Regions from separate parts of the Clostridium sp. BJN0013 genome, predicted to be linked through region 2. Evidence: riboswitches for the same ligand, from Rfam matches in the RefSeq annotation. Region 2 holds a riboswitch; the other holds the start of a gene.

Region 1 (5,371 bases), 1.1 Mb from region 2:
GGCAGCAGGTGCAGATCAGTTTATTGAGAAATTTCCTCATAAATATGATACTATGCTTCAGGAAGGAGGAAGTAATTTAAGCCAGGGAGAGAGGCAGCTCATAGCTATAGCAAGGGCCATACTTTCAGAGCCTTCCATACTTATTTTAGATGAAGCTACAAGCAATGTGGATACGAGAACAGAACTTAAAATACAAGAAGCTATGCGTAAACTTATATGGAGAAGAACCAGTTTTATAATTGCCCATAGACTAAGTACCATTAGAGATTCAGACATTATAATGGTAATAGACGGAGGGACGATAGCGGAGGCTGGAAATCACAATGAGCTAATGCAGAGAAAAGGAATATATTATAACATGTACTCTAATCAGATAACTAATAATTGAATAAGGTATCTCAAAGTTAACAAGTCAAATATGTCTAAAGGATGTGAGTAAAATATGTTAATAAAAATGATCAAAAATGTTAATTAATTTGTAACTCAACCGTAATATAGTTACTTTAAACTGATTGTTAAAAAGATTTTTAAGATGCCAAACATATATGGAGGTGATAAAGTGTTTAAAAAGATATGTAAGTTTATGATAACAGGCATGTTAGTTATTTTACTATTCTCCAGTGAAAGTTGTTATGCTGCAGGAGAATATAGAATTTGGAATAATAGCATTTCTACTGTAAGTAGTAATAAAATTTGGACCATTACTTTTAATAGAGATATTGATTTAGACTCTGCAAAAAATTCTATAAAAATATATGAACAGGACACTAGTACACCTTTAGAAGTTAATATTATAAATACTTCCCAAGATACAGTACAGGTTTCTCCGGCAAATTCGTACGTAGAAGGGAAAGACTATGTTCTAGTAATAGATAGCAGTCTAAAATCTATTGATGGTAAGGTATTAAACCAAGGAGTAAAATATAATTTTACAGTGGAGAAGAACAGTTCTCAGAGTCCAGCTGATATAGAAAGCTATTCACAATACTATAATGTCATAAAGAGTGCATTAGACAACTATGAAGATACTTTAATTTTAAATATAAGTAATTATGATAAAGACACATATAGTTTAGATGTTATAAACAAAATATTAATTGCTTATCCTAATCTAAGGGCAAGATATTTAAGTGCAGCAAGCAACATTGAATACACAAGTCCCACAAAAGTTACTATAAATTTTAAATATGCAGATACAAAGGAAAATTTAATAAAAAAAGAAGAAGTCGTGCAGGAAAAGGTTGATAAAATAGTCAGTACTCTAATTACTTCTGACATGAAAGATTATGAAAAGGAACTGGTACTTCATGACTATGTAGTGAATAATACTAAATATGATGAAAGGGCATATGTGGGTAATATACCGGAAGACTCCTATACAGCCTATGGGGTTTTGATAGATGGAGTTGGAGTGTGTCAGGGCTATGCAGATGCTATAGATAGACTGCTTATAGCAGCAGGTGTAGAGTGTAAGATGGTAATAGGAGATGCAAATAATGGGACTGAATGGATTGGACATGCATGGAATATAGTAAAAATACAAGGGGAGTATTATCAGTTAGATTCTACCTGGGATGATCCTGTTACTAGTGATGGTTCGAATAGGCTTTCTTACTCCTATTTTAACATAACCGATGATCAGATTGCCAAAAATCATAGGTGGAATACAGATGATTATCCTGAATGTACCAGCACCGAATACAGTTTTGACAACCTTGATGTAATAGAGAAGGATGCTTATGATAATGATATAAAAGTTGTTGATAATTATAATGATTTTTATAGTGCAGTAGAAGAGGCATTATCATAAGGGGAAAAGTCTGTAAGTGTAAAAATATTAAATTATGATTCAAGTCAGTATAATATATCACAGACTTTAAACAGAATATGCAGGAAGTATAACATTTCAGATGGAGTTACTATAACTACTTATTCAGATGAAATTTCAGGTGCAAAATATGTAAGTATAGTGAAATCCTAGCTGCTTTTTAACGTACAGTATCAAATCTAATAATATTTACAATGAAGATTGCTAAAATTATAGTGATGATTACAAATTTTTTTAAAATTCTTATTGACAAGTAAAAAAAAGAAGTATATATTAAAGCTATAGTTAAAAGTTAATAATATGCTTTCGGGGCAGGGTGAAATTCCCGATCGGCGGTATAGTCCGCGAGCTGATTATCAGCAGGAACTGGTTAGATTCCAGTACCGACAGTAAAAGTCTGGATGGAGAAAGTGGAAGGTTTTTGTATATACTTTATTGTATATGTTAAATTGCTTTTGTTGTGTTTATTATCCCCCTGAAGGTTTTTGAGGGGGTTTTTTGCATGGGAGAAATATTAGAGACAGTGATAAGTATAGAACTTATTTAGAGGGCATGGCAGTTTATCTTCCATATTGAAGAAGCTGGGTACTGGCAATGTTAGCTTGCACATAAAAATCTATAAAGTCAGTATGAGTTTTACGTCTTGACTTGTAAAATTCATATTAAGAGTAATAATATTTTTTATAAAGTGGAGGAATTCAATTTTATGAATTATGACAATAAAGATGAACATTATATGAAAATTGCTTTAGATTTGGCATTAAAAGGAGAAGGTTTTGTGAATCCAAATCCACAGGTGGGGGCTGTTATAGTAAAAGAGGGTAAAATAGTAGGAAAGGGTTATCACAAATTTTATGGAGGACCTCATGCAGAGGTATATGCATTGAAAGAAGCAGGAGATAAAGCAGTAGACGGGCAGATATATGTAACTTTGGAGCCTTGTTCCCATTATGGAAAAACTCCACCTTGTGCAGAAGCTATAGCAAAAGCAGGGATAAAAAAAGTAGTGGTTGCATTAAAGGATCCCAATCCACTAGTATCAGGCCGGGGGATAAAGTTTTTAAGGGATAGGGGAATAGAAGTGGTTACAGGCGTTTTAGAAAAAGAAGCCTTAAATATAAATGAAATATTTATAAAATATATCAGTGAAAAGCTTCCTTTTGTCATATTAAAATCTGCAATAACTTTAGATGGTAAAATAGCAACTGTTACAGGACAGTCAAAGTGGATAACCTGTGAAGAATCCAGAAATCTTGTTCATCACATAAGAAATAGAGTTATGGCAATTGGGGTGGGTATAGGTACCATACTTTCGGATAATCCTCTTTTAACTACAAGACTTGAGAAAAAATGTAAAAGCCCTATAGCTGTAATTTTGGATTCCAAGTTAAGGATACCTCTGGGCTGTAAGATTTTTGATACGCTTAAATATAGGAAAATCATAATAGCTTGCACAGAGGAACATGATATGCTTAAAAAGCATGAAATCGAAAAAATGGGAGTAGATGTAATTATTTGTCCTAAAGATGAATTTGGTCATATAAATTTAAAGATTTTAATAGAAAAGTTAGGGGATATTGGCATAGATAGTTTACTTATAGAAGGAGGGGGCACATTGAATTTTTCCGCCTTAAATTCAGGAATTGTAGATAAAATTGTTTATTTTATAGCACCTAAAATTATAGGTGGATTAGAGGCCAAAACTTCCGTAGAGGGAAAAGGTATTGAAGATTTAAACAATGCAGTTAAATTAAAAAATATTAGTTATTCAAAATCAGGGGAGGATATGGTAGTTCAAGGATATGTAGAAAAATAATTTAAAGATGGGGAGGGGAATATTTGTTTACAGGTTTAGTAGAGGAAATTGGACAAGTGATGGGAATAAAAAATGGAGAAAATTCTTCTAAAATAACTATCTCTTCCAGGAAAGTTTTAGAAGAAGTCAAATTAGGAGACAGTATAGCTGTAAATGGAGCCTGCCTTACAGTAACAAGTTTTACAGGAAATTCTTTTACAGTAGATGTAATGGCTGAAACACTAAGAAAAAGTAACTTAAAACTTTTAAAAAGAAACAGTAGTGTAAATTTAGAAAGAGCAGTTATGATAGGTGAAAGACTGGGAGGACATATAGTAACAGGCCATATAGATGGAATTTGCAAAGTAAAGGATATAAAAAAAGAAGATATAGCCACCTGGCTTATTATAAAACCTCCTTTGGAATTATTGAAATATATGGTTTCAAAAGGCTCCATATCTTTAGATGGAGTAAGCCTTACTATAGCAGAGGTGTATGAAGACTGTATTAGTGTATCATTAATCCCGCATACTAAAGCACAAACTATTCTTCAATATAAAAGTGTGGGGGATGAAATAAATGTAGAATGTGATTTAATAGGAAAATATATTGAAAATTTTATTTTAAGAAGAGAGAAAAAGCCCTCAAAAAATTCCAATATAACAGAAGAATTGTTAAAAGAAAATGGATTTTTTTAAAACAAAAATTAAATTTGTGTTGTGATTAAAGTAACATAATTAATAAAATGTAAATATAGTTTATTCTAATGGCATTTTTAAAAGAGGAGTTGAAAATAATGAGTAATAAATTTAATAGTATTGAAGAGGCTCTGGAAGATCTTAAACAGGGTAAAATGATTCTAGTAACTGATGATGAAGATAGGGAAAATGAAGGAGATTTAATTTGTGCCGCAGAATTTGCCACTCAGGAAAATGTGAATTTTATGGCAACACATGCAAAAGGACTTATTTGTATGCCTATGAGTAGTAAAATGATTTCTAAGTTAAACCTTCCACAGATGGTTTCAGATAATACAGACAACCATGAAACAGCCTTTACGGTATCTATTGACCATATAAGTACAACTACGGGTATTTCAGCTGCAGAACGTTCCATAACTGCATTAAAATGTGTAGAAGAAGATGCAAGGCCTGAGGATTTCAGAAGACCTGGTCACATGTTCCCATTGCGTGCAAAAGAGTATGGAGTTTTGGAACGTAATGGACACACGGAAGCTACTGTTGATTTAATGAAATTGGCAAATCTAAAAGAATGTGGACTTTGCTGTGAAATAATGAGAGATGACGGTACTATGATGAGAACTTCCGAGTTAATGGAATTTGCAAGAAAACATCAACTGAAATTTATTTCAATTAAGTCTCTACAAGAGTATAGAAAACAAAAAGAAAAACTCATAGAACAGGTGGTACATACAAAGTTGCCAACCAAATATGGAGAATTTACAGCTTATGGATATATAAACAAAATAAATGGAGAACATCATATTGCACTTGTAAAAGGTGATATCTCAAAGGGAAACTCAGTTTTGTGCAGGGTACATTCTGAATGTTTGACAGGAGATACCTTTGGATCAGTTCGATGCGATTGTGGACAGCAATATGCGAGGGCCATGACTCAAATTGAAGAAGAAGGACAGGGTATCCTTTTATATATGAATCAAGAAGGTCGAGGTATAGGTATAATTAATAAATTAAAGGCCTATGCACTGCAGGATAAAGGATTGGATA
Region 2 (5,371 bases):
AATAATAAGAATTAGATATGGTGTTAAATAACTTAAAATCATTTACGCTGCTATTTAATTGAGAAATTATATTTTTAGAAAATTTATTTTCACTATCATTATTTTGTTCTAAAAATGTTCTTATTATATCTTTCATTTCATCTGTTTTCATATTTATCTGCTCTTTTATATGATTTACCATTTCATCCATATTACCTGCAATCACATTTAAATCTTTAGAAGTTCGAGACGTTGTTCCTTTTTCCTTTTCAAAATAGTTAAGTATATTATCTAATTTCCCTTTAATCTCCTCTTCCTGTATATCTTTAGGACTAATATTTTTATTTATATCTAACGATTGATTATTTTTAGTCTGTGATTTATCTTCACCATTGATACTTTTTATTTCATCTGAGAATTCATTTGGTTTATCTATATTTTCTGTCATTATACTAGGTCTTAAATCTGTATTTGATTTTTCTCCATCTGCATAAGTAACTTTTCCATCTGTATTTAAATTACCTACTATATTGTCTTGCTGTTTTTTATATATACCAGATTTTTTTGCATTTTCAGTATTTTCTATGCTCTTATAAGTTAATTCATCAGCTTTCAAAATATCCCCTAAATATTTTACTTCATTATATATAGTACCCTCCTGTTTAAACACTTTATTAAAGCTTTTTATATTATCTTCATTTAATTCTATATTATTTTCTAGTAGAATAAATAAGTCTTCTTTACTTATATTTTTTAGTTCACTAAAGAAATTTTTAAGGGTATCTTTTATAAAATTTCCTTTTTGGCTATCAGATTCTACATTTTTACTAAGTAAATAATTTTTTATAAATGTATCTTCTTCTGTAGGATTTTCTTTTATTTTGTTTATAAAATCTATCATGGTTTTTATATCGGAAATATTTTCCTTAGTAAGTGGTATTTCACTTTTAACCATTTTCTCTATAATGTCATAATCTTCACTGTTTAAGTTAAGGGAATTTTCCTTAATAAAAAGTTTTATGGAATCTTTGCTTTGATTTTGCCGTTCTTCTTCTGCAGTAACAATTTTTAATTTTAGCTTTTCATTTTCAAATCCCTCTACCTGAAGCCTTATAAGCTTATTTTCTACAATATTTTCAGGATTATCTATTTGAGCTGAAAATTTCCATCCATCTAAGAGTTTTAAAAGTATTTCTCCTGTATATTTATTTAAATTCAGTACTTTAGCAGAAAATTTCTCTCCTATTTCAAAAGATAATTTTGCAGATATTTGTTTGTTATTCATATTATATACACTATTTATATTCCATATTCCCGCCAACTTAATCACCCTTTATAATTTATTAAAAATGTCTCCTAATTAAAATTATATAGATTATCGTATAGAATTACTATTTTATAAAGTCAAAATACAATAAAAAAATCTGGATACATGTCCCAGATTTTTAGTTGCCATTTTGTGCTAAATTTTTACTTTTTCAGAGTTCTTTATTTTATTATGTTCCTGCTTTAGCAGAGGTGAAACACTCTTGTAAAGAACTAGTGTTAAAATGGTAAGAGTTATACCTTTTAACAAGTTAAATGGAACAATAGCCAGTAATACAAATGTATTCAAATCCGTTATGCTGCTGTTTATTTTTGCTGCCATGTCCACCATTGCACTTATAGGAAAATTAAGCGCTCTCTCATAAAGCGGAAGCAATATGAAATAATTCAAAAGTCCTGCTACCACTGACATTGCAATAGTGGCTACCCCTAAACTGATTACTGCCACCTTTTTGGTCTTATGTCTGTTATATATATACCCCGCTGTAAAAACTAAAACTGATCCTACTGCAAAGTTTGCAAGTTCTCCTACAAATGCAGTTTTACCATTGAATATTCCATGAAGTACATTTTTTAAAAACTCTATAGCAATCCCAGCACCAGGTCCTAATGCAAAAGTTCCAATTAAAGCCGGCAAATCGCTTATATCCATTTTTAAAAATGTTGGAAATATAGGAATTGCAACTTCTATGAACATAAATAAAAATCCTATTACACCTAACAATGATACCTTCACTAATCTGTTTAATTTACTACTGCTCATTTTAAATACCCTCCTAAAATATCAAGTATAATCTCCTAGGTGAATAATCAAGTAATTCTTAGATTCAAGCGGAGTTTGCTATAGAGAAATACTTACTTCCATCTGAAGCTTATTAACAGTATTCTTAGTGTCTTTAACACTTAGAATACGTTATCCTTTAGGGGAAGAACTTATCCAGGTGCGTACCAGTGCTTATCTCTCACGTTAAAGAAGATGGGAGTATTAGTACTGGTGGCATTCGGATAAAATAAAAAAACCCGGCAAAAATACCAGGGCTAATAAACATACCATTCTATCTTCTCCCATCCAGACTTTACTGTCGGCTTCAGAATTTCACTGAATCATGCTGCACACGCAACTCGCGGGCTATACCGCCGGTGGGGAATTTCACCCCGCCCTGAAGATTATATTTTAATTTTTATAAGTTTATTATAATACTTTTAACGACAAAATTCAATGCATTGTTAAAATAATTTTTATCTATTAATAAATATTTATGACTAATTATGTTAATTTCATATTCATTTTTCTGCTATTTCATGCTAAGTGCAATTCTTTTTCTTTTTTCATCTACTTCAAGTACAGTTACATTTACAACATCTCCTATCTTAACTACATCTAGTGGATGCTTTACAAATTTATCAGACAGCTGACTTATATGTACTAAACCATCCTGGTGAACACCTATATCTACAAAAGCGCCAAAATCTGCTACATTTCTGACTGTACCTGTAAGTGTCATTCCTGTTTTAAGCTGGTTTATATCAACTATTCCTGTTTTCAATATAGGTTTTGGCAGTTCCTCTCTTGGATCTCTCCCTGGCTTCTTTATTTCTTTCATTATATCCTTTAAGGTAGGAATACCTATATCAAGTTCCCGTGATACATTATCTATACTAATCTTTTCAACTCTATTTTCTATATCTACAAGACCGCTATTTTTCAAGTCTTTATCACTGTACCCAAGGGTCTTCAAAAGCTTTTTAGCAGCACTATAGGATTCTGGATGTACTGAGGTATTATCAAGGGGTTCATCACTTTCCATAACCCTTAAAAATCCTGCACATTGTTCAAAAGCCTTTGCTCCCAGTCTTTTAACTTTTAAAAGCTCTTTTCTATTTTTAAACTTACCATTCTCTTCTCTATAAGCTACAATATTTTCGGCTATAGCTGAATTTATTCCAGATATATAAGATAGTAAAGAAGCCGTTGCCATATTTAAATCTACTCCCACGCTATTTACACAATCCTCTACAATACCCTTTAGAGACTCATCTAATTTTTTTGGTGAAACATCATGTTGATATTGGCCTACCCCTATGGATTTAGGATCTATTTTCACAAGTTCCGCCAGAGGATCCTGCAGTCTTCTTCCTATGGATATAGCTCCTCTCAGTGATACATTTATATCGGGATATTCTTTTGCAGCCAGTTCCGAAGCAGAATATACAGAAGCTCCAGCTTCTGATACCACCACATAATAAACATCCTTATTTTTTCCTTCTTTTATTTCTTTTATAAGTCTGCCAATTACTTCTTCTGATTCTCTACTTGCTGTACCATTTCCAAGAGATATCACACTAACATCATATCTATACACTAAATTCTTTAATATCTTTAGAGAACCTTCTACATCATTTTGAGGCGCTGTAGCATAAACTGTAGCAGTATCTAGAAGTTTTCCCGTATCATCTAAAACTGCTATTTTACATCCCGTTCTAAATCCAGGATCATATCCAAGCACATTTTTTCCTTTTATAGGTGGCTGCATTAAAAGTGCCTTTAAGTTGGCCTTAAATATCTTTATAGCACCTTCTTCTCCCATATCTGTGAGTTCAGATCTTATTTCCCTTTCAATAGAAGGATATATAAGTCTTTTTAAAGAATCCTCTACACTTCTTTCTATGTAACTATCAGTTACTTTATTTCCCTTTAGACATTCTCCTTTTAAGTATTTTATTACTTTATCCATATCACAGGTTATCTTTACAGACAAAATTTTTTCTTTTTCTCCTCTATTTATAGCAAGTATTCTGTGAGGAGGTATGGACTTTACCGTTTCATGATAATCATAGTACATTTCATAAGGATTTGGTTCATCATTTTCCCCTCTTGTTTCAATGTTTCCGTTATCTTGAACAAATTTTCTTATCCACTTTCTATATTTTGCCTCATCAGATATAATTTCACTTATTATATCCATAGCTCCCAGAAGAGCATCTTCTATAGAATTTACTCCCTTTTCTTCATTTACAAATTTTTCTGCATACTCTTCTATATTGCCTTTGAAATTGCCGTCTAACATTATCTGTGCAAGTGGTTCCAGTCCTTTTTCTTTGGCAATAATAGCTCTTGTTCTCTTCTTTGGTTTATATGGCCTATATAGATCTTCAACTTCTGTTAAAGTATTGCAATTCTCCAGAGATTTCTTTAATTCTTCTGTGAGTTTCCCCTGTTCTTCTATTATTCTTATTACATCCTCTTTTCTAGCCTTAAGATTTCTAAGATATGTAAGCCTTTCTGCCAGTTTTCTTAAAGTGACATCACTCATACTTCCTGTTAATTCTTTTCTATATCTGGCTATGAAGGGAACTGTATTACCTGAGTCCAATAATTCTATTACATTATTTATATATTTTTCATTTACGTCTAACTCTCTAACTAGTATGTCTACTATATCGTTCATTTTAACCTCCCGATGAATCCTATTGATTTTGCTTAATTTGTCTAAATATGTAAACAATTAATTTTTCAGTTAACTTAAAATAAAAGCTTTATAAATTTATGTTAAACTAGCTAAAAATATATTACAACAGTTGAATGGACTTTTGCAAATTAATATATTTAAGAATCATTAATTTGAAGTAAAAAATATAAACTATTTGGTCTTATAAGAATATAAATGAGATTATCTTTATAATGTTCGAATACTACTCTGCCTCCCAAATTCCCTGTTGCACAAATTTTAATGCCTTCTCTTGAGCCTTTTTTACGATATTATGATTATATCCTATAACAGCTGCCATTTTATTTTTTCTCCTTGTTATAATTTTAAGGTCTAAATATTACTTATAAATAGCCTTAATAGGATCCAAGTTTGCTGCCTTATATGCCGGAATTATCCCAAAAATTATTCCCACAGTAATAGATGTAATAGATGACCCTATTAATATTCCTATGGTTATAACTGGATTAAATGGTAAAAATACTCCTAAAATTAAGGATATCAAATATCCTATACCTATTCCAATGATTCCTCCTATACCTGTAATAAATATTGATTCTATTAAAAACTGTAATAGA

What was found. A riboswitch is a leader RNA that binds a small molecule or an ion and turns the genes downstream of it on or off. The one in region 2 is predicted to bind FMN.
Region 1: linked by a shared signal. The riboswitch ahead of ribD (bifunctional diaminohydroxyphosphoribosylaminopyrimidine deaminase/5-amino-6-(5-phosphoribosylamino)uracil reductase RibD) and the one ahead of AB3K27_RS02100 (ECF transporter S component) in region 2 are both predicted to bind FMN.

The regions. Positions count from the first base shown of each region.
Region 1 covers NZ_CP162495.1:1,519,385-1,524,755, forward strand. The annotation lists gene AB3K27_RS07745 (ABC transporter ATP-binding protein) at 1-388, shown strand, start outside; gene AB3K27_RS07750 (transglutaminase domain-containing protein) at 560-1,810, shown strand; FMN riboswitch at 2,127-2,244, shown strand; gene ribD (bifunctional diaminohydroxyphosphoribosylaminopyrimidine deaminase/5-amino-6-(5-phosphoribosylamino)uracil reductase RibD) at 2,535-3,644, shown strand; gene AB3K27_RS07760 (riboflavin synthase) at 3,668-4,321, shown strand; gene AB3K27_RS07765 (bifunctional 3,4-dihydroxy-2-butanone-4-phosphate synthase/GTP cyclohydrolase II) at 4,420-5,371, shown strand, end outside.
Region 2 covers NZ_CP162495.1:374,543-379,913, reverse strand. The annotation lists gene AB3K27_RS02105 (hypothetical protein) at 1-1,264, opposite strand, end outside; gene AB3K27_RS02100 (ECF transporter S component) at 1,442-2,068, opposite strand; FMN riboswitch at 2,359-2,477, opposite strand; gene AB3K27_RS02095 (Tex family protein) at 2,601-4,754, opposite strand; gene AB3K27_RS02090 (ABC transporter permease) at 5,134-5,371, opposite strand, start outside.